DNA from 2 places in the Mycobacterium sp. NGS29 genome. Region 1 is predicted to be linked to the other one. Evidence: predicted binding sites of a transcription regulator. Region 1 holds the regulator's gene; the other holds the start of a gene.
What was found. The regulator LexA, encoded in region 1, represses DNA repair genes until DNA is damaged. The targets are predictions, from matches to a motif close to CGAACANNTGTTCG.
Positions count from the first base shown of each region.

Region 2: a site for LexA is predicted at 13,304-13,317, ahead of cofD (2-phospho-L-lactate transferase). Genes of this name have one in related genera too.

Region 1 covers NZ_JCALDR010000004.1:290,703-305,977, forward strand. The annotation lists gene AC5Y5Z_RS07945 (DUF349 domain-containing protein) at 1-1,052, opposite strand, end outside; gene AC5Y5Z_RS07950 (DMT family transporter) at 1,558-2,523, shown strand; gene AC5Y5Z_RS07955 (class III extradiol ring-cleavage dioxygenase family protein) at 2,561-3,244, shown strand; gene miaA (tRNA (adenosine(37)-N6)-dimethylallyltransferase MiaA) at 3,241-4,161, shown strand; gene dapF (diaminopimelate epimerase) at 4,166-5,035, shown strand; gene hflX (GTPase HflX) at 5,083-6,507, shown strand; gene AC5Y5Z_RS07975 (acyl-CoA dehydrogenase family protein) at 6,592-7,752, shown strand; gene AC5Y5Z_RS07980 (LGFP repeat-containing protein) at 8,086-10,419, shown strand; gene lexA (transcriptional repressor LexA) at 10,429-11,145, opposite strand; gene AC5Y5Z_RS07990 (LysM peptidoglycan-binding domain-containing protein) at 11,439-11,945, shown strand; gene nrdR (transcriptional regulator NrdR) at 12,064-12,525, shown strand; gene AC5Y5Z_RS08000 (peroxynitrite isomerase) at 12,536-13,021, shown strand; gene AC5Y5Z_RS08005 (alpha/beta fold hydrolase) at 13,049-14,074, opposite strand; gene AC5Y5Z_RS08010 (proteasome assembly chaperone family protein) at 14,114-15,091, opposite strand; gene AC5Y5Z_RS08015 (trypsin-like serine peptidase) at 15,239-15,275, shown strand, end outside.
Region 2 covers NZ_JCALDR010000018.1:7,690-22,964, reverse strand. The annotation lists gene AC5Y5Z_RS20885 (PPE family protein) at 1-398, shown strand, start outside; gene AC5Y5Z_RS20880 (PE family protein) at 509-4,471, opposite strand; gene AC5Y5Z_RS20875 (TIGR03089 family protein) at 5,024-5,704, opposite strand; gene AC5Y5Z_RS20870 (LCP family protein) at 5,754-7,208, opposite strand; gene rfbD (dTDP-4-dehydrorhamnose reductase) at 7,302-8,180, shown strand; gene AC5Y5Z_RS20860 (glycosyltransferase family 2 protein) at 8,173-9,087, shown strand; gene manB (mannose-1-phosphate guanylyltransferase) at 9,089-10,168, shown strand; gene AC5Y5Z_RS20850 (NUDIX hydrolase) at 10,150-10,713, opposite strand; gene AC5Y5Z_RS20845 (coenzyme F420-0:L-glutamate ligase) at 10,710-12,077, opposite strand; gene cofD (2-phospho-L-lactate transferase) at 12,074-13,060, opposite strand; gene AC5Y5Z_RS20835 (WhiB family transcriptional regulator) at 13,411-13,767, shown strand; gene AC5Y5Z_RS20830 (metallopeptidase family protein) at 13,783-14,202, opposite strand; gene AC5Y5Z_RS20825 (DUF3499 domain-containing protein) at 14,385-14,858, shown strand; gene AC5Y5Z_RS20820 (phosphomannomutase/phosphoglucomutase) at 14,961-15,275, shown strand, end outside.

The DNA of each region.
Region 1 (15,275 bases):
TGGTTGCTCGGGTCGATCTTCTCGGCTTCAGCCAGCAGCGCCTCTTTGGCCGCGGCGTTGGCGCGGAACTCCGCGTCCTTTTCCGCGGTGGCGGCATTGCGCGCCGTGAAGAACGAGTCCTGCGCGGCCTTGAAGCGGCGCCACAGGGCGTCGTCGACATCTTTGCTGGCCCGGCCGGCCGTCTTCCATTCGGTCAGCAGCTTGCGGAACTCCGCGCTGGTGGTGCCCCAGTCCGTCGAATCCGACAACGCCTCGGCGCGTTCGCACAGCCGCTCCTTGGCCTGGCGCACCCCCGAACGCTCCCGGTCCAGTTCGGCGAAATGGGACCCGCGCCGCCGGTTGAACGTCTCGCGGGCCGCGGAGTAGCGCTTCCACAGCGCGTCGTCGACCTTGCGGTCGAGTCCGCTGATGGTCTTCCACTCGTCGAGGATGGCCCGCAGCCGGTCGCCGGCCACCTTCCAATGCGTGGAGTTCGCAGCCAGATCCTCGGCCTCGGCGGCCAGCGCCTCCTTGCGGGCGGTCTGCGCGGCCCGGTGCTCCTCGCGTCGGGAACGGTGCGCGGTGACATAGACGTCGATACGGGCCTGGATGTCGGACAACCGGCGTTCCAGCGCGTCGATGTCGCCCAGCACCGCCGCGGTCGGCAAGGTCGCGGCCAGCGCCGCGGCGTTGGCGTTGATCTTGCGCGGATCTCCCGTGCCCGACACCAACCGCTCTTCCATCAGGGTGACTTCGGTGCTGAGGTCGTCGAACCGCCGGCCGAAGTGGGCAAACGCCGCCTCGCGGTCGCCGGCCTGCCAGGATCCCACGACGCGCTCACCGGAGCCGGTGACCAGCCACACGGTGCCGTCGTCGTCGACGCGGCCGAATTTGTGCGGGTCACTGTGCGGGGCCTTGACCAGGTGAGCCGCCGCCGGGCGGGGCCCGGGGCCGGGTACGCCGGGACGGGGGCCCGGTCCGGGGCGAGGCCCCGGACGAGGTGCGGGCACCGGCTTCGCGGTCGGATTGATCGACTCCGCGGAGTCATTGCTACCGGGCTGGTCACCCGTCATTGTGCTCGTCACCTGTCCTTCTCCGATCGCGCGGTCGACTTCCCGCGCAGCGGCCGCGCGCAGCGGCACCTCGACGGTCGGCAGTTCTGGTGCGGTGCCGACCGGTTTCCCACAAGTATTGAAGCAGTTCGGCGAGCGGTGTGCCGCCACCTTCGGCTATCGCTGCTTTTCAGCGCCGCCGCCCGGGTAACGAATCGGTTCCCGTTCGATTGCGCCGGATAGGCCCTATCCGCAGGCGGGTACCGTGACTTTGGGCATTGCGACAACACGCAGGGCAGGTGTTTTTCACAGCTTCTGCATAGCCGGCCCTGGGTGGCGCTCAGCTTGATGAGCGAGGCTTTGGGGTCGCACCAGCGGGTATCGAAGGCGTCGCGAACGTGCTGGATCACTGTTCACAGCGCCTTGCAGAGCCATAGAGTGTTCGGTTAACTGCCAGCGACAATCAGGTGTACGTGCACCTGACGGGGGGAAACTGGCGGCGGAGTTCGGGAATTGAGGGTCGCCCATGTCAATGGTTGGGATCGCCGGGATCATCGCTTTGTTCGCGGCGCTGGCATCGGCAACCGGTGATGTGATCCGGCAGCGCTCGGCTCACGAGATCACCGACAAGGAGGTCGGCCACCTCCAGCTGTTCGGCATGTCCTTGCGCGACGCCCGGTGGTGGACGGGCGGTCTGTGCGCGATCCTGAACTACAGCCTGCAGGCTGTGGCGTTGATCTGGGCATCGGTCATGCTGGTGACCACGCTTCAGGTGACGGCTCTGCTGTTCGCGTTGCCCATCTATTCGCGCCTCACCCATCACAAGATCACCCGATCGGAATGGATGTGGGCCGTCACCCTCGCCGCGGCCCTCGCCGTGGTGATCAAGGTCGGCGACCCGTTGGCCGGCCACGACCGCGCGCCCCTGCTGACCTGGATCATCGTCGCCGCGGTGATGGGCCCCCTGCTGGTGTCGTGTCTGGTGGCGGCCAGGATCTGGCACGGACGTCCGCAGGCTGCGGTGTTGCTGGCGGTCGTGGCAGGCTCGTCGCTGGCGTTGTTCGCGGTGCTGACCAAGGGCGTGGTGGAAGTCGTGCACAAAGACGGACTCGGCGGCGCGGTCACCTCGCCGGAGTTCATTCCCTGGTTGGTCACGATGTTGTGCGGGATGATCTTCCAGCAGTCCGCGTTCCGGGCCGGTGCGTTGACCGCCTCTTTGCCGACGATGACAGTCGCTAAACCCGTGGTGGCTGCGACACTGGGCACCCTGGTGCTCGGCGAGACGATCTCGGCCAACGGCCCGGAGGCATTCGTGCTGATCGCGGCGGTCGCGATGGTGATCGTCGCGACCGTGGCGCTGGCCCGCGGCGAAGCTGCGCAGATCGTCGCCGACGCCGGCGGCGACGCCCCGCACGTCGACGAATCAACCCCGCCTCCGACGGGCACCGTCAGCGCGGCCGACGGCTCGGCGCTGGGGTCGACCTCCGGGTAGACCGGTCGGGGCCGCCTGGAGAAGTTAGTTTTAGGGCGTGCTGAGCGCAATCGCGATTGTTCCGTCCGCGCCGGTGCTGGTCCCCGAACTGGCCGGCGCGGCCGCCGCAGAAATCGCCGACCTGAGCGCTGCGGTGAGCGCGGCCGCGGCAGTCCTGCCCGATAGCTGGGTCGCCCTGGGCATCGGCAGCGCCGACGCGGTGCTGGGTCCGGAATGCACCGGCAGCTTCGCAGGATTCGGGGTCGACGTGCGGGCTCAGTTGGGGCCGGACGGCACGATGCCGGTGACGATGCCGCTGTGCGGGCTGATCGCGGCCTGGCTTCGCGGCCAAGTCCGGCCCGACGGCAGCGCCTCGGTCTGGGTGTGCGCGGCGGGCCAGGACTCCGGCGCCGCGGTGGCCCGCGGCCGCCGGCTGCGTGCTGAGATCGACCGCGCGACCGAACCGACCGGCGTGCTGCTGGTCGCCGACGGCGTCAACACCCTGACGCCGCGCGCGCCCGGCGGGTACGACCCCGCCAGCACCGACATGCAGCTGGCCCTCGACGACGCACTGGCCGGCGGCGACGTCGGCGCCCTGACCCGGCTGCCGGATCAGGTCTTGGGCCGGGCGGCGTTCGCGACATTGGCCGGCCTGATGCTCACCGCACCGCGGACGGTCAAGGAGCTCTACCGGGGGGCACCCTACGGGGTGGGCTATTTCGCCGGTGTCTGGCAGCCGTGAGACCGCTGGCCATCATCGGACCGACCGGCACCGGCAAATCGCAACTGGCACTCGACGTCGTCGAACGGCTCGGCGGTCCGGCCGAGATCGTCAACGCCGACGCGATGCAGCTTTACCGCGGCATGGATATCGGGACCGCCAAGCTGCCCGTCGCGCAGCGCCGCGGTATCCCGCACCACCAGCTCGACGTCCTCGACGTCACCGAGACAGCGACTGTGGCGAACTATCAGCAGGCCGCGGCCATCGACGTCGAGGCGATCCGGCGCCGGTCAGCGGTGCCGGTGGTGGTCGGCGGGTCGATGCTCTATCTCCAGTCGTTGCTCGACGACTGGTCTTTTCCCGCAACCGATCCCGTGGTGCGCGCCCGATGGGAGCAAAGGCTCGTCGAACTCGGGGTCGGCGGCTTGCACGCCGAACTGGCGCAGCGTGATCCGGCCGCTGCCGCGACAATTCTGCCCACCGACGGCCGGCGCATCGTGCGTGCGTTGGAAGTCGTCGAGCTCACCGGCCAGCCGTTCGCCGCGTCCGCGCCGCGCATCGGTGCCCCCCGCTGGGGCACGGTGATCATCGGATTAGATTGTGAGACAACGATTCTCGATCAGCGACTGGCGAAGCGCACCGAGGCGATGTTTACCGACGGGCTGGTCGAAGAAGTGCGCGGGCTGCTGGATCGCGGCCTGCGCGACGGTGTCACCGCGTCCCGTGCGCTGGGGTATGCCCAAGTGCTTGCGGCGCTGGATGCCGGCGGGACGCCCGCGTTGCTCGACGACGCCCGCGAGCAGACGTTCGTCGGTACCCGCCGCTATGTACGACGACAGCGGTCCTGGTTCCGTCGCGACCACCGGGTGCAGTGGATCGACGGGACCGCCGAGGGTGCCGTCGATGAGGCGTTGCGGGCCTGGCGGCACGTAACCTGATCTGGTGCGTTTCGCCAAAGGTCACGGCACCGAGAATGACTTCGTGCTGCTGCACGACGTGCAGAGCCGAGCGGACCTGTCCGCCTTCCGGGTTGCTGCGTTGTGCGACCGGCGCCGGGGCCTGGGCGCCGACGGGGTCCTGCGGGTCACCACCGGTGGCGCCGCTGTGGCGGCCGGCGCGCTGGCACGCCTGCCCGACGGAGTGGGCGCCGACGACTGGTACATGGACTACCGCAACGCCGACGGCTCGACCGCGCAGATGTGCGGCAACGGCGTGCGGGTCTTCGCCCACTATCTGCGGGCCAGCGGGCTGGAATCGCGCGACGAGTTCGTCGTCGGGTCACTGGCCGGCCCCCGGCAGGTGAGCCTGCACAGTGTCGATGCCACCAACGCCGACATCACCGTTGACACGGGCAAGGCCAACCGGACCGGCGCGGGGGAGGCGCTCGTCGGGGAGCGACGTTTCACCGGGGTAGCTGTCGACGTCGGCAACCCGCACCTGGCCTGCGTCGACCCGCAGCTGACGCCGGCGACCCTGGCGGCGCTGGACGTGGCGGCCCCGGTCGGCTTCGACGCCGAACAATTCCCCGACGGCGTGAACGTCGAGATCCTGACCGCTCCCGCGGACGGGGTGGTCTGCATGCGGGTGCACGAACGGGGTGTCGGCGAAACCCGTTCCTGCGGAACCGGAACGGTGGCCGCGGTGGTCGCCGCGTTGGCAGCCGAGGGCCTCGACACCGGGACGTTGACGGTCCGGGTGCCCGGCGGCGACGTCGTCGTCACCCTCACCGAGGCCACCAGCTTCCTGCGGGGCCCTTCGGTACTGGTGGCCCACGGCGAGCTCGACGACGGCTGGTGGGACTCGCCGGTCTGATATTCGGGTGCGTCAGCCGCCGCGACGTGCCACCATCGAAAGCGCTTATGACATATCCAGATTCGCCCGAGACGGGCATTCCAGAACCCAGCCTCGGTGAGCTGGCGCTCGAAGACCGATCGGCGCTGCGCCGTATCGCCGGGTTGTCGACCGAACTCACCGATATCTCCGAGGTCGAGTACCGCCAGCTGCGGCTGGAACGAGTGGTGCTGGTCGGTGTGTGGACCGAGGGCAGCGCGTCGGACAACCAGGCCAGTCTGGCCGAACTGGCCGCCCTGGCCGAGACCGCCGGATCCGAGGTGCTCGAGGGTCTGATCCAGCGCCGCGACCGTCCCGACCCGTCCACCTACATCGGGTCGGGCAAAGCGCAGGAGTTGCGTGAAGTGGTGGTCGCAACCGGCGCCGACACGGTGATCTGTGACGGCGAGCTGTCGCCCGCCCAGCTCACCGCGCTGGAGAAGGCCGTCAAGGTCAAGGTCATCGACCGCACCGCGCTGATCCTGGACATCTTCGCCCAGCACGCGACCAGCCGGGAGGGCAAGGCGCAGGTGGCGCTGGCCCAGATGGAATACATGCTGCCGCGACTGCGCGGGTGGGGTGAGTCGATGTCACGGCAGGCCGGTGGCCGGGCCGGTGGCAGTGGCGGCGGCGTGGGGTTGCGTGGCCCCGGCGAGACCAAGATCGAGACCGACCGGCGGCGCATCCGTGAGCGCATGTCCAAGCTGCGCCGCGACATCAGGGCGATGAAGCAGGTCCGCGACACCCAACGCAGCCGTCGGTTGCAGGCCGACATGCCTTCGATCGCCATCGTCGGCTACACCAACGCCGGGAAATCCAGTGTGCTCAACGCCTTGACCGGCGCCGGCGTCCTGGTCCAGGACGCGCTGTTCGCCACCCTGGAACCCACCACCCGCCGCGCCGAATGGGACGACGGTCGCCCGTTCGTGCTCACCGACACGGTCGGGTTCGTCCGTCACCTGCCCACCCAGTTGGTCGAGGCGTTTCGCTCCACCTTGGAGGAGGTGGTCGACGCCGACCTGCTGGTGCACGTGGTCGACGGCTCCGATGTCAATCCGTTTGCCCAGATCAGTGCGGTGCGACAGGTCATCTCGGACGTGGTCGCGGATCATCACGGCGATGCGCCGCCAGAACTGCTGGTAGTGAACAAGATTGACGCGGCCGGCGACCTGATGCTGGCCAGGTTGCGGCACGAACTGCCCGGCGCGATGTTCGTCTCGGCCCGCACCGGCGACGGGATCGACGCTTTGCGGAGCCGGATGGCCGAACTCGCGGTGCCGACCGACACCGCGGTGGACGTGGTGATCCCCTACAGCCGCGGCGATCTGGTGGCGCGGGTGCACTCCGACGGGCGGGTGCAGCAGGCCGAGCACCAGACCGACGGCACCCGTATCCAGGCCAGGGTCCCGGTGGCGCTGGCCGCCGCCCTTGCGGAGTTCGCGGCACGCGGCTGACGACCTCCGGCACCGACCAACCACCCGGTTGGTATATGTTGGGGAAAGAGACACACATCTTTCCGACATCCGGAGGCCATACGCATGGGTAGCGCCGTCAAATACCAGCGCACGCTTTTCGAACCCGAGCACGACTTGTTCCGGGAGTCTTACCGGGCCTTCCTGGACCGCCACGTCGCTCCCTACCACGAGGAATGGGAGAAGGCCAAGATCGTCGACCGCGGCGTCTGGCTGGAGGCCGGCAAGCAGGGCTTCCTGGGTATGGCGGTGCCGGAGGAGTACGGCGGCGGTGGCAACCCCGACTACCGCTACAACACGATCGTTACCGAGGAGACCGTGGCCGGGCGCTACAGCGGTCTCGGATTCGGCCTGCACAACGACGTGGTGGCGCCCTATCTGCTGAAATTGACCAACGAAGAGCAGAAGCAGCGGTGGCTGCCCAAGTTCTGCACCGGCGAGCTGATCACCGCGATCGCGATGACCGAGCCGGGCACCGGCAGCGACCTGCAGGGCATCAAGACCCGCGCCGTCAAAGAGGGTGACCACTACATCCTGAACGGGTCGAAGACGTTCATCACCAATGGAATCAACTCCGACCTGGTGATCGTGGTCGCCCAGACCGACCCGGAGAAGGGCGCCCAGGGATTCAGCCTGCTGGTCGTCGAGCGCGGCATGGAGGGCTTCGAGCGGGGCCGCCACCTGGACAAGATCGGTCTGGACGCGCAGGACACCGCCGAACTGTCCTTCACCGACGTCAAGGTGCCGGTGGAGAATCTGCTGGGCGAAGAGGGTCTGGGTTTCATCTATCTGATGCAGAACCTGCCGCAGGAGCGGATCAACATCGCCATCATGGCCGCTGCGGCGATGGAGGCGGTGCTGGAGGACACCGTGCAGTACGCGAAGGAGCGCAAAGCATTCGGCAAGCCGATCGGCAGCTTCCAGAACACGCGGTTCCTGCTGGCCGAACTGGCCACCGAGGCCACCGTGGTGCGCATGATGGTGGACAACTTCCTGGCCCTGCACCTGGAGGAGAAGCTGACGGTCGAGCAGGCCGCGATGGCCAAGTGGTATTCCACCGAGAAGCAGGTTCACCTGATCGACCGGTGCCTGCAGCTGCACGGCGGATACGGTTACATGCGCGAATACCCGGTTGCCCGTGCGTATCTCGATGCTCGCGTGCAGACCATTTACGGTGGCACGACCGAGATCATGAAAGAGATCATCGGCCGCAGCCTCGGCGTCTGACGGTCGGCGGCCGCAGGCCGCAATTTCGATGTGGAACGTTGACCGGATCGAGCCCTGACGTAGCGTCGGTCCGTGCGAAATGCGTATCCGCTGCGCTCGGTTGAGGCGCAGGTGCCGCTCTCCCATCTCTCGCGACACGGGCGCGGCCCGGCATCATTTCGACGTCGGGTCGATAACCGTTTCCGTAATATCTACAATTTGACTTCGCATTTCTCGTTCGCTAGAGCAAAGTTATGCGAGCCCGGCAACGATGCAGGTCGTAGCTGGGGAATGGCCCACGGCGGGCGATCCGCCGGCTCGCCAGGTGGGCAGGGGCATCGGCTGGGAGGCTTGGTGGACGGGCGGAGAGGGCAATTGAGCAAGCTGGTCGGTCGGGCGCTGCTCGGCTTGGCGGCTACCGCGCTGGCTGTGACGCTGCTGGCGCCGACCGCTGCGGCGTCCCCGATCGGCGACGCCGAGGCGGCCATGATGGCCGCGTGGGAGAAAGCCGGTGGCGACACCTCGACGCTGGGCGCCCGCAAAGGCGACGTCTATCCGATCGGGGACGGCTTCGGGCTGGACTTCGACGGCGGCAAGATGTACTTCACGCCTGCCTCCGGCGCGAAGTTCATGTTCGGCCCGATCCTGGAGAAATACGAATCGCTGGGTGGTCCCGCGGGTAGTGACCTGGGTTTTCCCACCATCAATGAAGTGCCCGGCCTCGCCGGACCGGACAGCCGGGTCAGTACCTTCGCCGCCAGCGACAACCCGGTGATCTTCTGGACGCCCGACCACGGTGCGTTCGTGGTGCGCGGCGCCCTGAACGCGGCGTGGGACAAGCTGGGCAGCTCCGGCGGCGTGCTGGGCGCCCCGATCAGCGATGAGACCTACGAGGGCGAGGTGACCTCGCAGAAGTTCACCGGCGGTGAGGTGTCCTGGAACCGCAAGACCAAGGAGTTCACCACCAATCCGGCGAACCTGGCCGAACAGCTCAAGGGTCTGCAGGTGGCGATCGACCCCACTGCCGCCATCAACATGGCGTGGCGCGCCGCAGGTGGCGCTGCCGGACCGCTGGGCGCCAAGAAGGGTAGTCAGTCGCCGATCGGCGGGGACGGCATCGCCCAGGAGTTCGACGGCGGCAAGATCTTCTTCAGCCCGGCCACCGGCGCCAACGCGGTCGAGGGGCCGATCCTGCAGAAGTACGAAGCAGTCGGTGGTCCGGTGAGCAGCGACCTGGGCTTTCCGGTCGCCAACGAGGCCGACGGCGGCATCACGCCCGCCAGCCGTGTCGCTGTGTTCTCCGCAGCTGACAAGCCGGTGATCTTCTGGACGCCCGAACACGGCGCTTTCGTCGTGCGCGGAGCCATGAAAGCCGCCTGGGACAAGCTCAAGGGGGCCACCGGCAAGCTCGGCGCCCCGGTCGCTGACCAGACGGTGGACGGCGACGTGGTGTCGCAGAAGTTCACCGGCGGCAAGATCTCGTGGAACCGCGCCAAGAACACGTTCACTACCGACCCGGCCAACCTCGCGCCGCTGCTGTCCGGCCTGCAGGTGTCGGGGCAGAACACCCCGAGTAATTCGGCGTCGGCGCCCGCGGGCAAGAAGTTCACCTTCCACTGGTGGTGGCTGATCGCGGCCATTCCTTTGCTGCTGCTGGTGCTGATGACGGTGTTGGTGGTGTCGGGTTTGCGTCGGCGCCGCGCCGCAGTACCGGATGCGCCGGTGTACGACCGCGACCGGGACCTCGGTGTGGAATACGACCCCGGTGCCGATGACCGCTGGCCGCATGAGGAAATCGATTACGGTTCCGAGCGTTTCCCGCCCGTCGACCAGCATGTCGAGGCAGAGGCGGACGCAGACCCCACCGCCGGCCGGGTCAGCTGGTCCAGAGCGGGGGCCGTCCCGCAGGCCGGCTCCGAGCAGGGTGTTGACGACGACGAATACGGCCACGTCGCCGAAGAGCATTTCAATCCGGACGGGTCGGCGGAGTTCGAGGAGGAAGACCCCGACGCGGTGGGCACCACGCCCATCCCCGTCGTGTCGCGCGGCGCTCTTGGTGAACTCGCCGAGGAGGAGCCGGTCGTGCCGGAGACAGTCGCGCCGGACGATTTCGCGCCGGAGGTGTCGGTGCCGCAGACGAATGCGCCGTACCTGCCGGTCCCGGACGTGCCGGAGTTCGAGGAAGTGCCCGAACCCCTGGACGTTCAGGAGAGCCCGGAACCCCCGGAGTTCGTGGAGTACCAGGAAACGGAGCCGGCCCGGCCGTCCAGCGAGGATTATGCGGACGCGTTTTACCCGGTGACCGAGCCGGGGCGCAATGCGGACGACGAGTCACCCGATCTCGCCTCACCGCCGGATGCCGTCGCGGTTCCCGAGCTGCGAAAGGGTCGACATGCCGCAGCGGACCCGGCCGGGTATGCCGTGGAACCTGACACGCCGTTCGGGGCCGCCCCGCAGGTCCAAGCGCCGACCGCCGCGCCAGCAGGCAGCGCCGCGGTGCGCCCGACCATCCATCTGCCGCTCGACGACGACCCGTACCGGGCGCCGGACGGCTATCCCATCAAGGCCAGTGCCCGGTTCGGGCTGTACTACACGCCCACCAGCGCGCTGTACCACGACACCCTGGCCGAGATCTGGTTCGCCAACGAAGACGCCGCGCGCGCCAACGGCTTCGTCAGAGCCGATTGAGGATGCGCGCTACACCTTGCGAATCACGGTGACGACCTTGCCGAGCACGATCGCATCGTTGCCGGGAATCGGATCGAACGCGGGGTTGTGCGGCATCAGCCACACTTGACCGCCCGCTCGCTTGAACGTCTTCACAGTGGCCTCGCCGTCGATCATCGCCGCGACGATGTCGCCGTTGTCAGCGACATTCTGCTGGCGGACGACGACCCAGTCGCCGTCGCAGATGGCGGCCTCGACCATCGACTCACCCACCACCTTGAGCAGGAACAGCGTCCCTTCGCCCACCAGCTCGCGGGGCAACGGGAACACGTCTTCGACGGCTTCCTCGGCCAGGATCGGGCCGCCGGCGGCAATGCGCCCCAAGACCGGGACGAAAGTGGGTTCCGGCAGGGCGTCCGAGCCGATGACATCGGTACGGGGCACTGCCGCATCGTCGGCACCGCGCACGTCGACGGCGCGCGGGCGATTCGGGTCGCGCCGCAGATAGCCTTTGCGCTCCAGGGTGCGTAACTGGTGGGCGACCGACGAGGTGGACGTCAGACCCACCGCGTCGCCGATCTCGCGGATACTCGGCGGATAGCCCCGCGTTGTCACCGAGGTACGGATGACCTCGAGGATGGTGCGCTGCCGCTCGGTCAGCGCTACATCGGCCGCAGGTGGCCGGCCTTGTGTCGCTTTCGCACTACCCGGGCCGAAACCGGCCGCGGTGTCGTTGCTGTCGCTCATGGATCTGAATGTAACCGCACCAGGCTCAAAATTCAAACATGTGTTCGACCGGGCGTGTCATCGCCCAGGCCACAGCCGGGATCTGCGGAAATAAAGTGAATCACAAGTGTGTAACTCCGGCGTGGTTGGGGTATCTGATAGTCACCCAGCTGGTTGCACCGACAAATCCTTGTCGGTGGTGAGGTCTACCGTTTTGCTCGTGCGACACGCGTCGCTCAAATGTTCGGGTTTCGAACACGTGAGCGACTATGGTCGAACACACGAGCGATAAGTAGTCGACCGGAGGGAACGGCATGACACTCATCTACGCGGGTCCGCATCGCAGCGGGAACACGCAGGGCCACCTGAACAGGCCTGTTGGGCGGCCGGTGCGCCAATATCCCTCGTACCGCGCCGGCCAGGGTGGATCCAGCAGACCGGGGCCCGCACGCCCGGGTGTGGCGCCCGTTCGCTACTACGGCACCGGCGTCACGCGCTCGACGGTCGCACATCGCAGACGCCCGGTGAGCATGGCCACCACGATCGGACTGGCCCTGCTCGCGGGCGTCATCACCGTGTGGCTGGGGCTGATGGCGAACTTCGGCAGCATGGTCAACGACGGCACGGCCGAGTCGGCGCCGCAGGTGCCCGCCGCCCTGGCGGTCGTGCGGGTGGAACCGGGGGAGTCGTTGCAAGACCTCGCTGCCCGGGTGGCGCCCGGCGCGCCGGTGCGCGACGTCGTGGAACGGATTCGCGACCTGAACGCACTGGATTCCAGTGCGGTCTCGGCGGGTCAGACCCTGATCGCCCCGATCGGCTGAGCGAGCACCCGCCCGGTCGGTGGTTGCCCGGGTCAGCGTTGGCCCGCTACGGAGCACGCGGGTACTGTCGGGGTGTTCTTCTACCCGGATACCAGTCGGTACGGCAAAGGAGCGGCTCTTGCACTGCCCGTTCTGCCGGCATCCCGATTCGCGGGTGATCGACTCGCGAGAAACCGATGAGGGCCAGGCGATCCGCCGTCGTCGCTCGTGCCCGGAATGCGGACGCCGGTTCACGACGGTGGAGACCGCGGTGTTGGCCGTGGTCAAGCGCAGCGGCGTCACCGAGCCCTTCAGTCGCGAGAAGGTGATCAGTGGCGTCCGCCGGGCCTGTCAGGGGCGCCAGGTTGACGACGATGCGTTGAATTTACTTGCCCAGCAGGTGGAAGACGCGGTGCGTGCCGCCGGCCCCGAGGTCCCCAGCAACGAGGTCGGCCTGGCCATTCTGGGACCGCTGCGCGACCTCGACGAGGTTGCCTACCTGCGGTTCGCCTCCGTCTACCGGTCCTTCTCGTCGGCCGACGATTTCGAGCGCGAGATCGAGGCGCTGCGCGCGCACCGCAACGTTTCGACGTCCGGCTGACCGCACCCCGATGGGCGCCGAACTACATCCTGATCTGCATGCGCTGGCGCCGTTGTTGGGTACCTGGGTGGGCCGAGGCGCGGGGGAGTATCCGACGATCCAGCCTTTCGAATACCTCGAAGAGGTTGTCTTCGCCCACGTCGGCAAGCCCTTCCTGAGCTATGGACAGAAGACCAAGGCCCCCGCCGACGGCAAGCCGTTGCATGCCGAGACGGGCTATCTTCGGGTACCGCAGCCCGGTCACGTGGAGCTGGTGCTGGCCCATCCCAGCGGCATCACCGAAATAGCGGTCGGCACCTACTCGGTGACCGGTGACGTCATCGAAATCGATGTGGCGACAACCAGTATCGGACTGACGCCGACGGCCAAAGAGGTCAGCGCCCTGGGGCGGTCGTTGCGGATCGCGGGGGACGAGCTGTCGTACTCGCTGCAGATGGGTGCGGTCGGGCAACCCCTGCAACACCATCTGTCCGCCACGCTGCGCCGACAGCTGTGACAGCCGCGCCGGCTCGCGGACGCGAACTCAGGTGGCGCTGCGCTCGTCGGCACCCATCGCGTTGAGCACGGCCACCCGGGTGTCAGTCGGACCGCTCACGGTTCCCTCGCCGCCGCCGGTGCGAAGCAACTCGCGCAGCGCGGCCTGGTCGTAGTCGGGGGGCGCGGTGGTGTCGATGAAGCGCTGGACGAGGTCGAGGAAGCGGGCCGGGTCGTCGTGAAACGGAAAGTGCGCGGCGTTCTCGAAGATTTCGAGTTGGGACCCCGGCATTGCGGCGTGCGCCATGTACGCGTGCTGGACCGGGATGACCGAGTCCTTGCGGCCCCAGATGATCTGCACCGGAATCGCCTGGGTCAAATAACATCGGTCCAGCATGGTGACGATCTGGCCGCGCCAGTCGACGACCGCCCGCAGGGTGCGGGTGAACGCCGCCGAAGCGGTCGGCTCCGGGAGATCGTCCAATATCCGCAGCATGTTCGGCAGATCCTGGCCGATAGCCGTCGACCCGAGCGCCAGACCCGCCAACCGGCCCAGCAACTGCACCGCCGGCAGCACCAGCGGCAGGCGCAGCAGCGCCAGCGCCTCGGCGCCCATCGGCAGCGACGCGAACCGCAACGCGATGTTGACGTCCTTGGTGACGCCCCCGGCGCCCACCAGGATCAGGCGCTCGACCAGATGAGGGAACTGGTAGGCGAACTGCATGGCCACCCCACCGCCCAGCGAGTGGCCGATGATGGTGACCCGCTCGATGTCCAGCACGCTGAGCAGGTCGCGCATGCCGTTGGCGTACGCCGCGGCTGAGTAGTCGGCGCGCGGTTTGTCAGATTTGCCGTGGCCCAACAGATCTGGGGCGATGACGGTGAACCGCTGGGCCAGTTTGGCGTGGATACCGGTCCACGTCGTGGAGTTGTCGCCGATGCCGTGGATCAGCAGGATCGCCGGGCCGGATCCGGCGATCCGGAACGCCCGCTTGTAGCCGTGGATGGTGCGGAACTGCAGCGACGGGGTGGTCACTTCCCGCACCGGGCGAAGATTGCGTTTTCGCTCGGTCATGTCGCCAACCTCGTCGTCGGGCCGTTAAGGCGTTCGGGACTAACTCGAATCGTCGTCGTCGTGCTTCTTCTCCGCCTGCTGAGCCAGAAAGCGCTCGAACTCGGCGCCCAGCTCGTCGCCGCTGGGCAGTTCCTCGTCACGTGCCAGCAAGGATCTGTTTTCCTGAGCGTCGATGAACGCATCGTACTGGCGCTCGAGCGCGGTCACCACTTGAGCGACTTCCGCGCTCGCCTGGACCTGTTCGTCGATCTTGGTCCGGATCTCAGCGGCCGCCTCGGCCAGCGCCTCCACCGGCAGATCCAGCGATCCCGTCTTCGCCACCTGCTCGAGCAGAGCCTGCGCGGCGGCCGGGTAATCGGTCTGGGTGAGGTAGTGCGGGACGTGCACGGTGAAGCCGACCACCTCGTGGCCGTGTTGCGCCATCCGGTATTCCAGCAGGTTGGACGCGCTGCCCGGGACCTGGATCTCGGAAATCCACGGCTGGAAGTCGGCGATCAGCTCGGCGTTGTTGGAGTGTGCGGTCATCGTGACGGGCCGGGTGTGGGGGACGGCCATCGGAACAGTGCCCAGGCCGATCGTCTGCCGCACGCCCAGGCGTTCGGCCAGCAGTCGCACCGCGGTGATGAACCGCTCCCACTTCAGGTCCGGTTCCATGCCGGCCAGCAGCAGAAACGGGGTCCCGACGCTGTCGCGCAGCGCGTACAGGCTCAATTCGGGATCGTCGTACTTGGTGAAGTGGTCGGTCTTGAAGGTCATCATCGGCCGCCGGGAGCGGTAGTCCAGCAGCTCGTCGATCGCGAATGATGCGACCAGTTCGGTGTCCAGCACCTCTTTGAGGTGGGCGGCGGCAAGCCGAATCGCGTGACCGGCGTCGGAGAACCCCTCCAGGGCGTGGACCAGCACCGGACCGCGGCCGTCGGATGCCGATAACTGAGGTGCCGGGAACTCCAGCTCGTACATGCCGGGTTGTCCGGGCTGGTATTCCTGCGCCTCGCCTGGGTCGTGATGGTCGGACATTGAGCGTGCCTCCTTCCGGGGATCGCGCGCGGGCCTCTCTAGGTTGCCCTAACCAGTCTCCCTCAATCGACGCCGCATCTCTCAGAACGCAGTCGGACCGGTTTCTATTCGCTTGCCGGTCCCCTCCGGTCGGGCAGGATGGGACCGATGCGCGCAGTGACGGCAACGATCAGCCTGGCGGTGA
Region 2 (15,275 bases), on a different contig from region 1:
TGACGGTGCCGCCGAGTTGGACCCGGACCGTCGCAGCCGAAATACGCCCGACCGCACTGACCACTCCGTTGGCTGGTGCGAACACGGCAGCGGCGGCAGAACTCGGCGCAGCAAACTCGGTCAATCAGATGGGAGCTGGCGTCATGGCCGCGCAGGCGATGGCCGGCCCGCCGGCCGGCGCGGACGGCCCGAAGAATGGCACGCCGGCGCGGCCCGCCGGCCCCCCCGAGCAAGCACCCACCGAGGATGTCGAGGTAGTGCCCGCTCCGCGGACCGTGATGACCGGCGTGGCTGCCGCGATCCGCGAGATCGCCGTACTGCGCGCCGCCGGACTGCTGAGCGAACAGGAATACACCGAGCAGAAGAAGAGCCTGCTGGAGATCTCGTTCGGCCAGTAGCTCAGCTGGCGGATGCCGGCCCGACTGATCACGCCGGTCCAGATCTGGAGGACGCGGGTTCCCAGGCCAGCTCCAGGCGACGCCGGTACCCAGTACGACCAGGACGGCGCCTACGGCGTCCCCGGCGCACCCGGGGAACCCGGCGGCGTGCCGGCGCCGCCGCCACCCCCGGGCCCACCGTGGGCCACTCCGAAGATCGAGCTGGCGTTGCCGCCCTTGCCGCCGTTGCCGCCCGGGCTGCCCGGCTGCGTCGCAGCACCGCCGGTGCCCCCGGTACCGCCGTCAGCGATCCCGGCAGCCTTGCTGATCGCCTCACCGCCGACGCCACCGGTCCCACCGCCGGCACCACCATTGCCGCCCGTGCCGCCGACGCCACCGGTGAGGTGGTTCGAGCCTTCGCTGTAGGCGATCCCGCCCGTGCCGCCGATACCACCGGCGCCGCTGAGGCTGGAGCCACCCACTCCGCCGGTGCCGCCGACCGCGTCTACCGACGAAGTGGGGTCGTAGATCATCACCTGGCCGCCGGTGCCTCCCTTTCCGCCGTTGCCGGTGGTGGCGTTGCCGCCCGCCCCGCCAGTGCCTGGGTCGACACTGCCGGTGCCGAACGAGTGCGTCCAACCGCCCTCGCCGCCCGCGCCGCCGGTGGTTCCTGCGCCGCCCGCGCCGCCGTCCCCGCCGACTGCCGTCGCCGTTCCGCCGACCAACTGCACTGCGCCGCTGCCACCATTACCGCCGGTGCCGCCGGTTCCCGTACCGGCGTCGCCACCCTGCCCGCCGGTGCCGCCGATCGCGTTCGCGGTGCCGTTGGTGATGGCCACGCCCGCGTTGCCGCCGGCGCCACCGTCGGCGCCACCGGAGCCGCCGGCGCCGCCGTCCCCGCCGTAGGCGTTGCCGGTCCCGCGGGTTGCGCCGTACGCGCCTTCCCCACCGCTGCCGCCGGTGCCCGTTTCGCTGGTGCCGCCGTCCCCGCCGCTACCGCCGAACGCCTCGGCGTCGGCTGTCGCGCTGTCGCTGCTAGCAGTGGCACCGTTCCCGCCGGCGCCACCGGTCCCGGAGGTGGCGGTGCCGCCCGCACCGCCACTGCCGGCCCAGACGCTGCCGTTTCCTTCATGGGTGGCCACCCCGCCGGCTCCGCCGGCACCACCTGAGACACCGGCGCCGCCCGTGCCGCCGTCGCCACCCGCGGCAGCCCCTGCTGAATCGACCTTGGCGTAGTACACGTCACCACCGATGCCGCCCTTGCCACCGGTGCCGCCGGAGGCATTACCGCCGGCGCCGCCGCGGCCGGCGAGCGCGTCGCCCGTCCCTTGGCCGACCACACCGCCACCCCTGCCGCCTTCCCCGCCGGCGACGGCGCCGCTGCCGCCGTCCCCGCCCGTTCCGCCGATACCGTCGCCGGCTCCGTACTGGAATACGACGTTGACCGAGCCCCCCTTGCCGCCGGCGGCTGCCTCGCTGCTGCCACCCGCGCCGCCGTTGCCGCTGCTGGCGTTGGCGGTGCCGGTGGGGTTGTAGCTTTGGGCCCCGCCGCCGTCACCGCCGTCGCCACCGTTGCCGCTGGAGCCGGCGCCCCCGGCGCCACCGTCGCCGCCTGCGGTGAATCCGATGCCTTCGCTGTAGGCATCGCCGCCACGGCCGCCGGTGCCGCCGGTGGTGCCCGCACCGCCGGCGCCGCCCTGACCACCGGTGTGGGGGCCGGCAACGGAGGAGAAGCTGGAGGCGTCGCCGCCGAGGCCGCCGTTGCCGCCGGGCCCGGTGCTACCGCCGTCTGCGCCCGCTCCGCCGGCACCACCGAACGCCGAGCCGGCGCCTTCACTGCTCGCGTTGCCCCCGGCCCCGCCGTGGCCGCCGCCGGCCGCACCGCTGCCTCCGGTGGCGCCCGCGCCTCCGGTGGCGCTGCCCGGCGCAGATGTCGCCGCCTGACCGCCGTCCCCGCCGGTCCCGCCGCGACCGGTGATGCTGTCGCCGCCGAGGCCGCCCATTCCGCCAACGGTGTTGTGGGTGGATCCACTGTTTTCGATAATCGCCATGCCCCCGGTTCCACCGGTGCCGCCGTCACCGGTGGTGCCGTCACCCCCGGCACCGCCGGTGCCTGCCGAGACCTGCCCGATGCCCGCGGTGTAGGCCGAACCGCCGTGCCCGCCGTCGCCACCGGTAACACCATTGCCGCCCACACCGCCGGTGACACCGGTGGCGGTTGCCATCGACCCCTCCAGGAAGATCACCGCGTGGCCACCATCGCCGCCTCGGCCGCCGGTGGTGGCGCCGTCGCCGCCGGCTCCCGCTGCGCCGCCGGTGGCCGATCCGGTGCCGTAGTTGTACGCGATGCCGCCGGCCCCGCCGCCGCCGCCGGTCGCGGTGTCGCTGCTACCGCCGGCGCCGCCGGCGCCGCCGACGGCATTGCCGGTGCCATAGCTGTACGCGTCCCCGCCGTAGCCGCCATAGCCGCCGATCCCGGTAGCCCCCGCCACGCCCTGGCCGCCGGTGGCCGTCCCGGCGCCGTAGACGTAGGCCTTGCCACCGGTTCCGGCCCCGCCGATCCCTGCGGGACCGATTCCGCTGGTCCCACTGATTCCTCCGGTCGCGTCGGCAGTGCCGTAGCCGGTGGCGGTCCCTCCGAAGCCGCCGACGCCGCCCACCTCGGTGCCTTCGCCGCCTGCACCGCCGGCACCGCCGACGGCGTGGCCGGTGTGCGTGGTCGACTCACCACCGGTGCCACCGGTGCCGCCGAAAACGCCGGTGCCGCCGGTGCCACCCTGCCCGCCGACACCGGAGCTGCCTGCCGTGCCGCCGGTGCCGCCGCTCCCGGCGGCACCCCCCTGGCCCGCGATGCCGCCGGTCCCGCCCATGCCACCTTTTTCGATGAGGTTGGTTCCGCCCTGGCCGCCTTTACCGCCGGTACCGCCCCGGCCGCCGTCGCCGTTGGTGCCGCCGTTGCCGGCGCCGCCGGTGCCGCCCTGGCCACCCTTTCCGCCGTCGGTGCCGACCAGGCCGGGGGACATGGCCGAATCGCCCTGCATGCCTGCGCCGCCCTCACCGCCCGCACCGCCTTCGCCGCCCGTGCCCGCCGCACCGGACGCGGCGCCGGCGTAGCCCGTCCCACCGATGCCGGCCGCCCCGCCGGTGCCTCCGTTGCCGCCGGTGCCTGCGCCCGAGCCGGTGTCGACCGCCCCGGTGCCGCCGGTCCCGCCGGTGCCGCCGGTGCCGCCGGTCCCGCCCGCGCCGCCGACGCCGTGCGCGCCTGCCGTCCCGCCGAACAGCGCCCTGGACTGTCCGCCGGCCCCACCTGCGCCGCCGGTGCCGCCGAAGCCGCCCTGTCCACCGTCGCTACCGGTTTCGCCGACACCGCCGCTGGCGGCGGTGCCGGTCGCACCGGCCAGGCCCGCGCCGCCGGCACCACCGGTCCCGCCGACGCCACCAGCCCCGCCCGCCCCGCCGTTGCCCCACAGGATGCCGCCATTGCCGCCGGCCCCGCCGGCCGCGCCGGCGCCACCGGTGCCGCCGATCACCCCGCTCGGCCCGGTCGCGCCGTTCGCCCCGATGCCGCCGGCCCCGCCGGCACCGCCGTGACCGAACAACCCGGCGTCGCCGCCGCGCCCACCGGCCATCCCGGCCGCCCCCGAACCGCCGTTACCGCCGTTACCCCATAACAGCCCGCCGGCCCCGCCGTTGGCACCGGTCCCGGCAGCGCCGTCGGCACCGTTGCCGATCAGCGGGCGGCCCAGCAACGCATTGGTAGGCGCGTTGATGACACCCAGCACGGCTTCTTCGAGACTCTGCAACGGTGCTGCGCTGGCCGCCTCGGCCAGGGCATAGGCCGAACCCGCCCCGAGCAACGTCTTGACGAACTGCGCGTGCGATGCGGCCGCCTGAGCGTGCAGCGCCTGGTACTGCTGGCCGTGGGTGGAAAACAGGGCGGCGATCGCCGCCGAGACCTCGTCCCCGGCGGCGACTGCCACCGCGGTCGTGGCGCCTGCCGCCGCGTGGCTGGCAGTCTGCACCGCCGATCCCACCCCGGACACCTCGCGGGCGGCGACGGCCATGATCTCGGGCACGGCGAACACATACGACATTCGTGGACTCCTTCGACGCGCGGCAACGGGAGACGGCTGGCACGTCGACTCCCGACCGGTCAGTCGCCATCGATAAGCCGCATCGTATAGCTGGGACATCGATAATTTGCTGTTTTCGCGCATTCGCAGTTGCGTTTCAATTCGGCACATAGGAGTCTCAAATGATCTTCGAACAATTCAAGTGATAGATGCATTTCTCGCAGGCCAGCGCGGCCCTCAGCGTGCGCAGTCTCGTCGGCCTGGGTGAATTCGTTGTGCCGCATCGTTTGCCGACCCGGCGGCAGCGCCGGGCCGTGCCGACAGGTGGTGACCGGTGCTCTATACGACTCGTGGCGAACGAATATTGCCGACCGGGCGGTTTCGTTGAATCGGGGCACGCGGAAAAGACTTCAAGCAATTTGCTGAATAGTATTCCACTACCTGGCTGTCACATTCACCGACACCGGCCGCCGGCGCCGAACGACGTGGTGGGCGCCCCCGACGCGGCGCCCGACGGCCGTCCCTGCGAATTGACGAGTCAGTTAATTCGATTTTGCCGTCCGAAAGCTTTCGTCATTTGTCCAGCACCCGGGTGACCTTCTCCGTTTCGACCCGACGCGGCAACGCGCCTGGGTCGGGGTTGGCCACCTGGACCAGCGACCCGCCCACCGACAGCACCGTCAGCAATCGGTCCACCAGGTGCTCGGGCCGGTCCCAGGCCAAGCTGGACAACACCCGATCCTCGCCGGTCAGACTCTGCAACGCCGCGGATTGTGCACAGGCGGCCAGCACCTGGGCCGCAGACTGACCGGCCAGCGCCGGGCCGGGGGTGCGCGCGGGGACGACCTGATCGCCATGCACCCGCACCGCCGTGGCGTAGTCGGTGACGCCGATCGGCAGATCAGGCACCGGCTTGCCGAAGGGATCCAACGACAGCACGGCGACCTCGCCACCATTGGCCGCGTCGTCGGCCTCGTCGAGCCGGTCGATCGTGCACAGCGCGACCTCGGCCGGTCCGTCCCGCACCGCTTCGGCGCCGATCCACCACACCCCGAACAGCACCGCCGCCGTCTGCCAGTGCGCCGGCAGCAGAACGGCGACCCGACTGCCCGGCCCGGCGCCCAGTTCGTCGCGCAACAGATTGGCCGTCTTGGCCGCCCAGTTGGCCAGCGTCACCGCGGACAGCTCGATCCGCTCGCCGGTGGCGTCGTCGTAGTAGGTGATGCGCGGGCCGACCGGGTCGGCGCGCAGCATCGGGTCCAGGATCGCTGCGGACAGCGTGGTCAGGGCAGACACGGCACGGTCAGTTTATGCACTCGGGGTTCTCGGAGCCCGCGGTCAAGATCGGTGACGGCGCCGGGACCGTGCCACCCGTGCTGTTGCCGGCCGCCGCACTCGAGACCCGCGCGGACGTAGCTGTCCCACCGTCGAGTCCGGATCCCGGGCCGGTGTAGTCGTTGGCCAGCACCACCCGCACCGATCCGGCCGGTATCGAGGTGTCGGCGACGACGGGCAGCCCGCCCAACAGTTTGGCGACCTCCTGGGCGCCCAGGTCGTCGGTCTTGGCGACCCGCACCTGACTGCCCTTGACGTGGCCGCCCTCGTTGTTGCCCACCGAGCCGGCGGTAAAGCCCTTGGCGCTCAACGCATCCGACACCGCCGACGCGAGGCCGTTGATGTCGGTGTCGTTGACCACGTTGGCGGTGGTCTTGGCCGGCGTGTAGGCCAGTTCCTCGGTTTTACCCTGATCCTGTTCGTGCAGCAGGCCGCCGACCCACTCCTGAACCTGGTGGGCGTCCACCCGCACCACGCTCTGCATGCCGTCGTCGCTCCAGCCGGCACCGTCGAGCACCGGGATGGTCGCGAACGCCACGTTGCCACCGGCCAGTTGCTGCAGCTGCCGCACGAAATCCATGATGTCCCAACCGGAGGACAACACCACCGAGCGCTGCACGGCCTGCTCGAGTCGTCGCAGGGTGGCGGGACTGGACAGCGTCTTCCCGGAGATCACCCGGTGGGCCAGCGAGGCCATCACCGCCTGCTGGCGCACCACCCGGTCCAGGTCGCCGCGCGGCAGTTCGTGACGCTGGCGCACGAAGCTCAGTGCCTGGGGGCCGTTCAGCTTCTGCCGGCCGGCGGGGAAGTCGGCGCCGGAAAGAGGTTCGTAGACAGCGTCTTTGAGGCACACCTCGACGCCGCCGAGCGCATCGGCGATCAGGGAGAAGCCCAGCAGTCCGATTTCGGCGTAGTGGTCGACGGTGACGCCGGTCAGGTCGGCTACCGTCTTGATCAGCGCTTCGCGGCCCGCCTCGGTGCCGACCGCGGCGGCCTCGCCGGCCGAGGCGCCGGCTTTGACCAGGCTGACGCGCTTGGTCTCGCGGGTCTGTCCGTACACGCCGTTGATCTTGGTCTTGCCCAGGTTGGGGGCCTGGACGTAGGAGTCGCGGGGGATCGATATCGCAGTGGCCGACTTCCCGTTGTCGGGGATGCGGATCAGGATGATGGTGTCGGTGTTGGTGGCTTCCTCGTCGCCGGCGCGCAGCGATGCCAGCTCCTCAGCGGAGAGCGGGTTGCCGTGCGCGTCGGTGCGGCTGTCCAGGCCCACCAGCAGGATGTCGATCGCGCCGTCGTCGGCTCCGTGGCCCAGCGAGGGTGCCGACATGTGGAAGATGCCGTCCTCGAACGACTTCACGTTGCTCCAGGCGACGCCGGTACCGAGTACGACCAGGACGGCCATTGCCGTGCAAACCACACGCATCACACGAGTCACACTCTGCTCAAACACCACTGTAGGTTACTTGCGCAACACCGGCTTTCCGGGTAGCCAGGCTCGGCGTGCCAGACTCAAGACATGTCAGCCAGGCTCGTGATCACCGGTGCGGGCGGTCAGCTCGGCAGCCTGATACGCGCACAGGCCACCCGCGCCGGGCGGAACGTGCTGGCCAGGACGTCATCGGAATGGGACATCACCGACCCCGCCGCGGCCGGGGTGATCGAGCCCGACGACGTGGTGATCAACTGCGCCGCCTACACCGACGTCGACGGCGCCGAAACCGACCAGGCCGGCGCGTACGCCGTCAACGCCGCCGGTCCCGAGCATCTGGCGCGTGCCTGTGCGCGCACCGGTGCCCGACTGATCCATATCTCGACCGATTACGTGTTCGACGGCGCGCAGTCGCGGCCCTACGAGCCGGGCGACCCGACCGCGCCCCAAGGTGTTTACGCGGCCAGCAAGCTCGCCGGGGAACAGGCGGTGCACGCCGCGCTGCCGGACGCCGTCGTGGTGCGCACCGCCTGGGTCTACACCGCTGGGGTGCACCGCAACGACTTTGTCGCGGTCATGCAGCGGCTGGCCGCCGGAGACGGACCGGTCAAGGTGGTCGACGACCAGACCGGCTCACCGACCTACGCCGCCGATCTGGCTGCCGCGCTGCTGGAGTTGGCCGACAGTGACGTTCGTGGGTGCCTACTGCACGCCGCCAACGAGGGTGTGGTCTCCCGATACGAGCAGGCCCGGGCGGTGTTCGAGGAAAGCGGCGCCGACCCGCAGCGGGTCAATCCGTGCGGCACCGACGAGTTTCCGCGGCCCGCCACGCGCCCGTCGTATTCGGCGCTGTCCAATCGGGCCTGGGTGGCGGCGGGACTGGCCCCGCTGCGTCCGTGGCGCAGTGCGCTGGTCGCGGCGTTGACCGCGGCGACCGATCGACCGTTACCCTCAACGCGTGACTGACGTTCTGCCGGTCGTTGCGGTGACCTATTCGCCGGGCCCGCACCTGGAGCGGTTCCTGGCGTCGTTGTCCTTGGCCACCGAACGTCCGGTCAGCGTGCTGCTGGCCGACAACGGCTCCACCGACGGAACACCGCAGGCCGCCGTCCTGCGCTATCCCAATGTGCGGTTGCTGCCCACCGGGTCCAACCTCGGCTACGGGACGGCAGTCAACCGCACCGTCGCCAAGCTCGACCAGCGCGACGAAAACTGGATGGACGACTGGGTGATCGTGGCCAACCCGGACGTGCAGTGGGGCCCGGGCAGCATCGACGCGCTGCTGGACGCCGCTGCCCGGTGGCCGCGGGCGGGTGCGCTGGGCCCGCTGATCCGGGACCCCGACGGGTCGGTGTACCCGTCCGCGCGTCACCTGCCCAGCCTGGTCCGCGGCGGCATGCACGCGGTGCTCGGCCCGGTCTACCCGCGCAACCGGTGGACCCGTGCGTACCGGCAGGAACACCTGGAGCCCAGCGAGCGCCCGGTGGGCTGGCTGTCGGGGTCGTGCCTGCTGGTGCGGCGCGCGGCGTTCGACCAGATCGGCGGTTTCGACGAGCGCTACTTCATGTATATGGAGGACGTCGACCTCGGCGACCGGCTCGGCAGAGCCGGCTGGCAGTCCGTGTACGTCCCCACCGCTGAGGTGCTGCACCACAAAGGCCACTCCACCGGCCGGGACCCGGCCAGCCACCTGGCTGCGCATCACCGCAGTACCTATATCTTCTTGGCGGACCGGCACTCCGGATGGTGGCGCGCCCCGCTGCGCTGGACGCTGCGCGGTTCGCTGGCGGTGCGTTCGCGCCTGATGGTGCGCAGCGCGCTGCGCCGGTCGCGCAAATCGTTGCAGCGGGAACTGGCAGAAGGGCGGCACTGAGTTGGCAACCCACCACGTCGATGCGGTGGTCCTGGTCGGCGGCAAAGGCACGCGACTGCGGCCCCTGACGCTGTCCGCGCCCAAACCGATGCTGCCGACGGCCGGGCTGCCATTTCTCACCCATCTGTTGTCGCGGATCGCCGCCGCCGGCATCGAGCACGTGGTGCTGGGCACGTCGTACCGGGCCGAGGTGTTCGAGGCCGAGTTCGGCGACGGATCCAAGCTCGGCCTGCAGATCGAGTACGTGACCGAGGAGAACGCGCTGGGCACCGGCGGCGGCATCGCGAATGTCGCCCCCAAGCTCCGCCACGACACCGTCATGGTGTTCAACGGCGACGTGCTCTCCGGCGCCGATCTGGGCCAGTTGCTGGAGTTTCATCGCGGGCATCAGGCCGACGTGACGCTGCACCTGGTCCGGGTCGGTGATCCGCGCGCGTTCGGTTGCGTCCCCACCGACGACACGGACCGGGTCGTCGCCTTTCTGGAGAAGACACAGGACCCGCCGACCGATCAGATCAACGCCGGCTGTTACGTGTTCGGCCGCGACATCATCGACCGCATTCCGCGCGGGCGCGAGGTGTCGGTGGAACGCGAGGTATTTCCGTCGCTGCTGTCGGCGGACGACGTCAAGGTGTGCGGATACGTCGACGCCACCTACTGGCGCGACATGGGCACCCCGGAGGACTTCGTGCGCGGCTCGGCCGATCTGGTGCGCGGGATCGCGCCGTCGCCGGCCCTGCACGGGCAGCGGGGCGAGTCGTTGGTGCACGACGGCGCGGCGGTGGCGCCGGGCGCGCTGCTGATCGGCGGCACCGTCGTGGGCCGGGGCGCCGAGATCGGCGCGGGGGTGCGGCTGGACGGCGCGGTGATCTTCGACGGGGTCAAGGTCGAGGCGGGCAGTGTGATCGAGCGCTCGATCATCGGGTTCGGTGCCCGCATCGGGCCGCGGGCGCTGATCCGCGACGGCGTGATCGGCGACGGCTGCGACATCGGTGCGCGCTGCGAACTGCTGCGCGGGGCGCGGGTGTGGCCCGGGGTCTCGATTCCCGACGGTGGGATCCGCTACTCGTCGGACGTCTGAGCTTCCTCCGGGCGGCGGGCGCGATCCACCAGGTACGCCAACGCGTGATCGGTGCCTTCGGGCAGCGCGTCCGCCGGCCACCAGCGCAGGTCGTCGGACTCGTCGCTGATGGCGATCCGGGCACCCGCCGGCGCACGCGCCACGAACTGCAGGTCCAGGTGCCGGGTCGGCTTGCCCAGCGAGCAGGTCAGCGCGTGGACGTGCACGGCAACGAGTTCCGGGTCCAGCGCCAGGTCGGGGATGCCGGACTCCTCGACGGCCTCGCGCAGCGCGGCGGCCTGGATGTCGGCATCGACATCCTGCTCGCAGTGTCCGCCGAGTTGCACCCAGCGGTGCAGCCGGGGATGCAGGGTGAGCAGCACCCGCTCGCCGCTGTCGTCGAGCACCAGGGTCGAGGCGGTGATGTGCCCGGGCTCGCACTCCCGCAGGCACGCGTCCGGGCGGGCCAGCACGAACCCGAGCACGGCCTGGCGCAGCGCGTCCTGGGCGGGTTCGGGCGCCTGCCACCCGGCGAGCAGGTCGATCACCGAATCCCGCAAGCTCATCGGCGGATCAACAGATCCGCGACCGGCGCCGGCTCGCGCGGTTCGATCGCCTCGGCGGGGTAGCCGATTGCGACGGCCCCCAGCGGCTCCCAATCACGGTGCAGGCCAAGCTCTTCGCACACCAGGTCGGCGGCGAAGATCGTCGACCCGATCCAGCAGCTGCCCAGGCCGCGGACCGCCAGCGCAACCAGCAGACCCTGGACGGCGGCGCCGACGGCGACGGTGAACATGGTGTGCTCGGCCTCGGTGCGCGCGGCGTCCGGGTAGCTGTGCGCGCCGTCGGGCACCAGAAAGGGTATGACGACTTCGGGCGCGTCATAGAGAATCTGGCCGCGCGAGACGCGGCGCTCCACTGCATCGGCGGGCTTGCCGTCACCGCTCAGATCGGTCCGCCACTTGTCTTTCATCCGGTCCAGCAGCCGATTTCGGGTGGCCTGGGTCTGCAGCCACACGAACCGCACCGGCCGGGTGTGGTGCGGGGCCGGGGCGGTCAGCGCCTCGGCGACCGCGGCTTCGACCAGCTCCGCCGGCACCGGTTCGCTGCTGAACTGCCGCACCGAGCGGCGCATCAGTTGAGCCTGGCGGTGACCCAGGTCGAGGGCCTCGGCGGTGCCGAGCCAGAACAGGTCTTCGGTGCCTGCGCGCACCAGGTGCCGCGCGGTCGTGCCATTGTCGGCGGGTGCGAGCCCCCGGATCACCGCCACCGGCATCGCGGTCAGCTTGCCCTTCGCCAGGTCGGCTGCCGCCGCGATCTCGTCGGCGACGGCGATCTCAGTGACCACCAGATCATTACCGTGCTGATCGACGGCGCCCGAATAGTTGTGCAGCACAGCTATTCCCGCACTTCCCACCGCAGCGTCGATCTGGCCGTTACGCCAGGCCCGGCCCATGGTGTCGGTGATCACAACGGCGACGGTGACCCCGAGCAGTTCACCCAGCCGCGCCCGCAGCGCGGCGGCACTGCCGTCCGGGTCCACCGGCAGCAGCGCCAATTCCGATGTCCCGACGTTGGATCCGTCCACCCCGGCCGCGGCCTGGATCAGGCCCAGCCGGTTCTCGGTGATCAGGGTGCGTCCCTTGCGGGCCAGCACCCGGATCGCCTCGTCGTCAATCAGCTTACGGCGCAGGGTATCTCGCTGCTCAGGATCCGGCGGAGCCGGCACCAGGCGGCCTTCACATTTGGACACCACCTTGCTGGTGACCACCACCACGTCACCGTCGCGCAGCCATGGCATGGCGGCGGCCAGCGCGGCGCCCAGGTCGTCACCGGGACGGAACTCGGGAAGCCCGGGAACGGGCAGGATCTCGATCCTCCCGGCGGTGCCGTGTTCGCCCGTCGGGGGCAGCGTGGGCTGCCCGGTCATACTGTCACGCCAGCCAGTTCCAGCCCGGCGCGCACCATCTCAGCCGTGGTCGCCGGGTCGCTCATCAGCAGCGGGATGGATCGCACCGCCACAGCGTCGATTTCGGCGCGATCACCCTCGTGGATCAGCCAGCAGTCCAGTATCCCGGTGGTGCCGCGCGCACCGTAATGCCGCCCGACGGCCTCGGCGGTGGAGTCCACGCCGATCACCGATAGACAGGCATCGGCCATGCCGCGCAACGGTTTTCCACCGATGATCGGTGAGTACCCGACCACCGGGGCGGTCGCGGTGCGCAGGGCGGCGCGGATGCCGGGTACCGCCAGGATGGCCCCGACGCTCACCACCGGATTGGACGGTGCCAGCATGATTACGTCGGCTTCGGCGATGGCTGCCATCGCTTCTGTTGTGGCGCTAGCCTTTTCGGCTCCGACGAAGGCGAAACTGTGGGTGGGGACTTGGGCGCGGTAGCGAACCCACCACTCCTGGAAGTGGATCGCTTTGCGCGAACCGTCGGACGGATCGGTGATCACCACATGCGTTTCACAGCGGTCGTCGCTGGCCGGCAGCAACCGCGCGCCCGGCTGCCAACGATCGCACAGTGCGGCGGTGATCTGCGACAGCGGGTAACCGGCGTTGAGCATCTGAGTTCGAATCAGGTGGGTGGCCAGATCGCGATCGCCGAGCCCGAACCAATCGGGTTGCACCCCGTAGCGCGCCAGTTCCTCTTTGGCATGCCAGGTTTCGTCCCGATGACCCCAGCCGCGCTCCGGGTCCACCCCGCCGCCCAGGGTGTACATGCAGGTGTCCAAGTCCGGGCAGATGCGTACGCCGTGGATCCACGCGTCGTCGCCGATGTTGACGACGGCGGTCAGTTCATGACCGGTTTGGTCCGGCCGAGCAAACTGTCCCAGGCCGAGGAAGTGTTGTGCGCCGAGCAGGAAGCGGGCGCCGCCGACGCCGCCGACCAACACGGTGACCTTCACACCGCAGGACAGTACCCGGCGCGCGCGGACGGGTTGTTATCGGTAACCACTGTGGCACAAGGGACTTGTGATAATACTGTGTTCGACACGCCCGAGTGCCGAAACAACAGAAACGCCGAAATTCGGTTACGAGATGGTATGGAAATGCGCCGAAGTGCTTGACCAGGGTCACCGGCACGTGTCTAATCACATCAGTGTCATTTCCCGGTTGGCCGGCCGGTTCCGGTGTCGCAGACCGAGATTCGATCACTTGTTCGAATTGGGTATCTGTACATCAGAACAGTGGTAAACCATTCACTCTCTATCAGTGAGGAGGCGGAGTCATGTCCTATGAATACCTTCGGGGCGTAATGGGGGGCACACCGCACACCACGTCCGGCTCGGTCGTGACGTCTCTGCCGACACCGAAAGCACCCGTCCGTCCTCATCTCAGCGTGGTTCCGGATGCGCCCGCCGCATTCGAGCCCGAGCCACTGCCGGAAGTCCCCGCCGACCAATGGCAGGACAAAGCGCTGTGCGCCCAGACCGACCCCGAGGCCTTCTTCCCGGAGAAGGGTGGCTCCACCCGCGAGGCGAAGAAGATCTGCCTGGGGTGCGAGGTCCGTCATGAGTGCCTCGACTACGCGCTGGCCCACGACGAGCGGTTCGGCATCTGGGGTGGACTGTCCGAGCGCGAACGTCGCCGCCTCAAGCGCGGCGTCATCTAGTCCGCCGCACAAAGTTCAGTCGTCGATCGTCGGGTCGATGACCGACGGCTCCACGTCCAGGTAGATCGCCACCTGGGCCACCAGGATCTCGTGCAGCAGGTCACCGAGTTCGACGGTGTCTTTCGCCCGTCGCTCAATCGGCTTGCGGAACAATACAATTCGCGCCCGCGTCGCGTTGCCGCGGACGTCGACCCCGGCGGGTATCAGACGGGCCAGGGCGATCGGTCCGTCCGCGATCACCTCAGGTGGCCACTGCACGCTGTCGGGATCCTTGGCCGCGATGCGGGGGATCTCGTCGACGGCGACGTCGAGTTCGGCTACCCGCTCACCGACCCGTCGCTCAATGGGTTCGTAGGCCTCCAGCACCGCCATGTCGAACCGCTCGGCGCGGCTGCGCCAGCCCGGCACGGTGGGCGGCAGCAACGGGCCGCGCAGATCGCGGCCCCTGCGCCGGGATCGGTGCCCGAACGTCCCGGCCCACCTGCCCGCAGGCCGACCGCTGCGGCCGGAGCCGCGGGAATCGCTCACGCGCCGATGGTAACGGTTGTACATCGTGGCTAGAACCGATGCGCGTGTCCGGCGCTTGAGCGGCGTTTGCGCACGATAGCCTTTCGCTCGTGAACGTACCCCGTCGCTGCTGCCGGCCCGGGTGTCCGCACTATGCAGTGGCAACGCTGACGTTCGTTTACTCGGACTCCACGGCGGTGGTCGGACCACTCGCTACCGCGCGGGAACCCCACTCCTGGGATCTGTGTGTCGGTCATGCCGGCCGCATCACCGCCCCGCGTGGCTGGGAGCTGGTGCGCCACGCCGGACCGCTCAACGCCGAGCCCACCAATCCCGACGAGGACGACCTGGTGGCGCTGGCCGATGCGGTGCGCGAGGGCGGGGTGCGTGCGAGTGCGGTCGTGAACGGCTTCACCGCGCGGGTCGACGGATACGACGGGTACGACGACATCCCACGCGCCGCTGGGGTAGGGGATCCGGTGCATTCGGCGGGAGCTCACGCCACCGGTGTGCTGGCGCCACCCGAACATCGGTCCGGACGCCGGCGCGGACACCTGCGGGTCCTGCCCGATCCTGCCGACTGAGCGCGCCGAACCGTCGATCGCCAACCGGACCGTTCCGGTCCGCAGTGCCGGCGGGCCGATAGGCTGACGGGCGAAGAGTTCACGTCGTCAGGAGCACCCCACATGTCTTGGCCCGCCGCGGCTGTCCACCGTGTGATCAAGGCCTACGACGTCCGTGGGCTGGTCGGTGCGGAAATCAGCGAGCCCTTCGTCGCCGACGTCGGTGCCGCCTTCGCCCGGTTGATGCGCAGCGAGGGCGCCGGCCGGGTGGTGATCGGTCACGACATGCGCGACAGCTCCCCGTCGCTGGCGGCGGCGTTCGCCGACGGCGTCACCGGTCAGGGCCTGGACGTGGTGCGCATCGGTCTGGCCTCCACCGATCAGTTGTACTTCGGCTCGGGTCTGCTGGACTGCCCCGGTGCCATGTTCACCGCCAGC